Sagittula sp. P11: one gene and its partner. The protein of the gene in region 1 interacts with the protein of each later gene in a pairwise test. Links are inferred from orthologs where the notes say so. Each region holds a gene or a part of one and is shown in the gene's direction. Other genes may lie near its edges.

Region 1 (3,107 bases):
CTGCGCTCCGGCGGCGTGGACCCGGACGAATGGCAGGGCTTTGCCTTCGGCATGGGGATCGACCGGATCGCGATGCTGAAATACGGCATCCCCGACCTCCGCGCCTTCTTCGACAGCGACCTGCGCTGGCTGCGCCACTACGGCTTTGCCTCGCTGGACGTGCCGACCCTGCACGGCGGGTTGTCGCGGTGACCTGAAAGGCAATCCCGCGGCGTACCCGCAGGATGTGGCCTGACAGCGCGATCCGGCAACGGGTACCGCCCTTCCGGGGGCGGTATCGCCTGTGGCGTCCGTTGCTGTGAGTATTTGCAAAGCAGAGAAGCACAGGGTCGCCCTTCCCCTCCCATCGGGGCTGCGGTAAGGGAGGCCGGACGTATTTTCTGATCGGGGCCCGGCACATGAAATTCACCCTCTCCTGGCTGAAAGAGCATCTCGACACCACCGCCTCTGTCGACGAGATCGCGGAGACGCTGACCGATCTCGGGCTGGAGGTCGAGGAGGTCGTCGATCCCGCGTCCCGGCTGAAGGCCTTTACCCTCGCCAAGGTGGTCCACGCCGAGCAGCACCCGGACGCCGACCGTCTGCGCGTCTGCCGGGTGATGACCGACGAGGGCGAGAAGCAGATCGTCTGCGGCGCGCCGAACGCGCGTGAGGGGATCACCGTCGTGCTGGCGAAACCGGGCGACTACGTGCCCGGCATCGACACGACGCTCTCGGTCGGCAACATCCGCGGCGTCGAGAGCCACGGCATGATGGCCTCCGAGCGGGAGCTGGAGCTGTCGGACGAGCACACGGGCATCATCGAGCTGCCCTCCGGCGAGGTCGGGCAGAAGTTCACCGACTGGCTGGCGCAGAACGACCCGGCGAAGGTCGACCCGATGATCGAGATCGCGATCACGCCGAACCGGCAGGACGCCCTTGGGGTGCACGGCATCGCCCGCGACCTCGCGGCGCGCGGCCTCGGCACGCTGAAACCGCTGAAGGAAGCGCATGTCCCGGGCCAGTACCCGTGTCCGGTCTCCGTCACCATCGACGCGGATGCCGCCACCGACGGCTGCGAGATCTTTGCCGGGCGGCTGATCCGCGGCGTGCAGAACGGGCCTTCGCCGAAATGGCTGCAGGACCGCCTGCGCGCCATCGGCCTGCGCCCGATCTCGAAGCTGGTGGATGTGACCAACTTCTTCACCCATGACCGCAACCGCCCGCTGCATGTCTTCGACGCGGACAAGGTGCAGGGCGGCGCGCTGCGCATCCATCGCACCGAGGGGGGCGAGACGCTGGTGGGGCTCGACGAGAAGACCTACACCTTCGGCCCCGGGCAGGTGGTGATCTCCGACGCGGCGGGCGTCGAATCCATCGGCGGCATCATGGGCGGGCTGTCCACCGGCTGCACGCAGGACACGGTCAACGTCTTCCTCGAGGCCGCCGTCTGGGACCGCATCCAGATCGCGCACACCGGCCGCGCGCTGAAGATCAACTCCGACGCCCGCTACCGCAACGAGCGCGGCATCGACCCGGCCTACAACATGCAGGCCATCGAGGATGCGACGCAGATGATCCTCGACCTTTGCGGCGGCGAGCCGTCCGAGGTCGTGGTCGCGGGCCGCGTGCCGGACACCGCGCGCGCCTACCGGCTGGACCCGGCGCGCGTCGTCTCGCTCGTCGGGATGGAGATCCCGGAAAGCGAGCAGCGCCAGACCCTGACCCGTCTGGGTTTCCGCATGGAGGGCAACATGGCGCATGTGCCGTCGTGGCGCCCGGACGTGCTGGGCGAGGCCGACCTCGTGGAGGAGGTGGCCCGCGTCGCCTCCCTGACGAAGCTCAAGGGCAAGCCGCTGCGCAAGGCGCCGGGCGTCCAGAGGCCGATCCTCTCGGCCCTTCAGAAGCGCGAGCAACTGGCGCGGCGCACGGCGGCGGCGCTCGGCTACAACGAGTGCGTGACCTACAGCTTCATCGACTCGGAGGCCGCGGCGCTGTTCGGCGGCGGCGGCGATGCGACGATGCTGGCCAACCCGATCAGCAGCGACATGAGCCACATGCGCCCGCAGCTTCTGCCCGGGCTGCTGCGCGCGGCGGCCCGCAACCAGGCGCGCGGCTTTGCCGAGATGGCTCTGTTCGAGGTCGGCCATGCCTTCCATGGCGGCGAGCCGGGAGAGCAGGCGCTGATGGTCTCCGGCCTGCTGGTCGGACGGACCGGGCCGAAGGACGTTCACGGCGCCTCGCGCCCGGTGGATGTCTATGACGCCAAGGCGGATGCGGAGGCGGTGCTGGCCGCCATGGGCGCGCCCGCAAAGGTGCAGATCCTGCGCGGCGCCGAAGGCTGGTGGCATCCGGGCCGCCACGGCAAGCTCTGCCTCGGCCCGAAGAAGGTGCTGGGTGTCTTCGGCGAACTGCACCCGCGCGTGCTGTCGGCGATGGATGTGAAGGGGCCCGCAGTGGCCTTCACGCTCTACCCCGCCGAGGTGCCGCTGCCGCGCAAGGCCGGGGCGACCCGTCCGGCGCTGGCGCTGAACGACCTGCAAGCGGTTGAGCGGGACTTTGCCTTCGTCGTCGACCGCGACGTGGAGGCGCTGACCCTGGTCAATGCCGCCCAGGGGGCCGACAAGGCGCTGATCTCCGACGTGCGCGTGTTCGACGAGTTCATCGGCGGGTCGCTGGGGGAGGGCAAGAAGTCCCTCGCCATCACCGTGCGCCTTCAGCCGACCGACGCGACGCTGAAAGAGAAGGACATCGAGGCCGTGGCGGCCCGGATCGTCGAGAAGGTGACCAAGGCCACGGGCGGCGTCCTTCGGGGCTGACCCCGGACCGCACCGCTGGCGTGACATGAGGTCGGGTGGAGTTCAACTCCACCCTGCTTTGCGTTTCGCGGGCCGGGTCAGTTGGTTCCCGGACCTTTCGGCATGGCGTGGCCCATGCCCTGACCCATACCTTGTCCCATCCCGTGACCCGTGCCCTGCGCCATGCCAAGACGCGTGCCTTGCCCCTGGCCCATGCGCCCCGCGCGGCCCGGTCCGAAATCGGCCACCGTCACCGCGCCGTCTCCGTCGCTGTCCATCTGCGCGACCCAGCCGGCGGCTCCGGCGACGAACTCCTCGCGGCTGACCTTG
Region 2 (3,071 bases), 1.1 Mb from region 1 along the record:
ATTCGCGCAGCCCCTGCGTGATGCTCCCCGTCCCAGCCCGCGACGAAGGTCATGTCCCCGATCCGCTTGAGATATCCGTCGGCTGGCGTTGTGACGCAGTGCGCCGCGGTCAGCGCGATATCGGGGGCCACGAGCGTCGCCGTGCACATCTCGCGGTGGCGGTAGCCGGCGAGGTTCAGACGGCCCACCGCGTCCTCCGCAGGGGCGGGGACGGGCAGGAGGGCGGCGGCCAGCGCCAGGAGCAATACCCGTAACATGGCCGCAGCATAGCGCGGGACGGGCCTGCGCGACCATCTGCCAGCCTGCCGCGCACCTTGCATCCCGGCGCAGGGCCGCATAGGTAACGGCCAATTTAGCGGGGGATGCCCCGCAGATCCGACACAGAGATCCAGCAGGGAGCATCCAATGGACCAGAACGCCCTTTCCTCTTTCGTGATGATGGGCCTGATCTTCGCGATCATGTATTTCCTCCTCATCCGCCCGCAGCAGAAGAAGGTGAAGGAGCACAAGGCGATGATCGAGGCGATCCGCCGCAACGACATCATCGTCACCCAGGGCGGGATCATCGCCAAGGTCGTCAAGGTCAAGGACGACGCCGAGGTCGAGGTCGAGATCGCCGAAGGCGTGAAGGTGCGCATCATGCGCTCCACCATCGCGGCGGTGAAATCCAAGACCGAACCCGCAGAGGCCTGAGACCCAAATGCTGCAGATCGACGCCTGGAAGCGCTGGCTGATCTGGCTCACCGTCGTGGTGGGCCTGCTTCTGGCCATTCCGAACCTGTTCTACGGACGGGTCGAAAGCCACAACGACGCCGTCAAGGCCATCGAGGCGGGCGCCGACACGTCGGAGAACCGCGCGGCAGAGGCCCAGTGGCCGTCTTTCCTGCCGTCGGGGCTGGTGAACCTCGGGCTCGATCTGCGGGGCGGTGCGCACCTGTTGGCGCGGGTGCAGACCACGGACGTCTACAAGTCCCGGATGGAGTCGCTCTGGCCGGAAGTGCGGGACCTGTTGCGCGACGAGCGTGACACGGTGGGCACGATCCGCTGGAACTCCGAGGCCGTCGACCGCGGCGAACTGCGGGTCAAGCTGTCGAATCCGGAAGGCATGCAGCGCGCCATCGAGGTGGTGCGCGGGCTTGCGCAGCCGGTCGTGACGCTGACCGGCGCGGGCGCGTCAGACATCGAGGTGCGCGGCGAGGGCGACGAACTGGTCGTCACGCTGTCGGAAGCCGAGAAGCAGGCAACCGACGACCGCACGCTGCAACAGTCGCTGGAGATCATCCGCCGCCGCATCGACGAGGTGGGCACGCGCGAACCGACGATCCAGCGGCAGGGGTTCGACCGCATCCTGATCCAGGTGCCGGGCATCGGCTCTGCGGCGGAACTGAAAGAGATCATCGGCACCACGGCGCAGCTGACCTTCCAGCCGGTCGTCGGCCGGACCACCAACCAGAACGACGCGCCCGGACCGGGCAACGAGCTGCTGCCCTCGCTGGACGAGCAGGGGCTGTATTACGTGCTGGAGCAGACCCCGGTCGTGACCGGGGAAGAGCTGACCAACGCGCAGCCGACCTTCGACCAGAACGGCCGCCCGGCGGTGAGCTTCAACTTCAACCCCGGCGGCGCGCGCAAGTTCGGCGACTACACCGCCGAGAACATCGGCTCGCCCTTCGCCATCGTGCTGGACGACGAGGTGATCTCTGCCCCCGTGATCCAGAGCCACATCGGCGGTGGCGCGGGCATCATCACCGGCAACTTCACGGTCGAGGAATCGACCAACCTCGCCGTGCTGCTGCGCGCAGGCGCTCTGCCCGCGGGACTGGAGTTTCTCGAGGAACGGACCATCGGTCCGGAACTGGGGCAGGACAGCATCGAGGCCGGCAAGTTGGCGACGGGTGTGGCCTTTGTCGCGGTGCTGGGCTTCATGGTGGCGAGCTACGGTCTCTTCGGTGTCTTCGCCAACATCGCGCTGATCCTGAACGTCGCGCTGATGTTCGGCCTGCTGAGCCTGATCGGGGCGACGCTGACCCTGCCGGGGATCGCGGGGATCGTGCTGACGGTCGGCATGGCTGTGGACGCCAACGTGCTGATCTTCGAGCGCATCCGCGAGGAGCTGAAGACGGCGCGCGGACCGGCGCGGGCGATCGAGCTGGGCTATGAAAAGGCGCTGAGCGCCATCGTCGACGCCAACATCACCACCTTCATCACTGCCGTGATCCTCTACGTGATGGGTTCCGGCCCGGTGCGGGGCTTCGCGGTCACGCTGGGTTTCGGCATCATCACTTCCGTCTTCACCGCGATCTTCGTGACGCGGGTGCTGATCGTGACGTGGTTCGAACGCCGCCGCCCCAAGACCATCGAAGTTTGAGAGAGAGCCTGACATGCGACTGAGACTGGTCAAGGACGATCTGAACTGGGACTTCTTCTCGAGATCGAAGCTGTGGCTCGGCATCTCGGGGGTGATGGTGGTCATCGCGCTGGCAAGCTTCTTCATCCAGGGGCTGAACTACGGCATCGACTTCCGCGGCGGCACGACGATCCGGACCGAGAGCGCGGAGCCGGTCGACGTGGGCGCCTACCGCGACGCGCTGGCGCCGCTGGGGCTGGGCGACACGGTGATCTCGGAGGTGTTCGACCCGAACTTCCGCGACGACCAAAACGTCGCCATGGTGCGCATCGGTGCGCAGGACGGCGAGGAAGCGGTCAGCACCGAGGTCATCGATTCCGCCGAAGCAGCCCTGAAGGAGGTCGCTCCGGATATCCGCTTCACCTCTGTTGAATCGGTGGGTCCGAAGGTCTCGCAGGAGCTGATCCATACCGCCGTGTTGGCGGTGTGCCTCGCGATTGCGGCGGTGCTGGTCTACATCTGGCTCAGGTTCGAATGGCAGTTCGCGCTGGGGGCGGTGATCGCGCTGATCCACGACGTGGCGCTGACCATCGGGATCTTCAGCGAGTTGCAGATCCGCTTCGACCTGGCGATCATCGCGGCGCTGCTGACCATCGTCGGCTATTCGCTGAACGACACGGTGGTGGTCTTCGACCGGGTGCGCGAGAACCTGATCAAGTACAAG

What was found. The genes of interacting proteins can lie anywhere in the genome.
Region 2: the proteins of pheT (region 1) and secD interact in binary tests that used the Escherichia coli proteins (3 or more experiments, as listed by UniProt). The link is inferred for Sagittula sp. P11 from one-to-one orthologs.

The regions. Positions count from the first base shown.
Region 1 is NZ_CP021913.1:2,726,684-2,729,790, forward strand. What follows is about bases 64-3,098. They hold pheT (phenylalanine--tRNA ligase subunit beta), read left to right. Parts: upstream 64-398; coding sequence 399-2,798; downstream 2,799-3,098. Other genes in these bases: pheS (phenylalanine--tRNA ligase subunit alpha), read left to right, coding at 64-192; CDO87_RS13185 (EF-hand domain-containing protein), read right to left, coding at 2,876-3,098. Also shown: more of pheS, read left to right, coding at 1-63; more of CDO87_RS13185, read right to left, coding at 3,099-3,107.
Region 2 is NZ_CP021913.1:3,814,027-3,817,097, forward strand. Bases 36-3,034 are described here. They hold secD (protein translocase subunit SecD), read left to right. Parts: upstream 36-700; coding sequence 701-2,368; downstream 2,369-3,034. Other genes in these bases: CDO87_RS18425 (serine protease), read right to left, coding at 36-257; yajC (preprotein translocase subunit YajC), read left to right, coding at 406-693; secF (protein translocase subunit SecF), read left to right, coding at 2,382-3,034. Outside these bases: more of CDO87_RS18425, read right to left, coding at 1-35; more of secF, read left to right, coding at 3,035-3,071. UniProt on the Escherichia coli protein: Part of the Sec protein translocase complex. Interacts with the SecYEG preprotein conducting channel. SecDF uses the proton motive force (PMF) to complete protein translocation after the ATP-dependent function of SecA.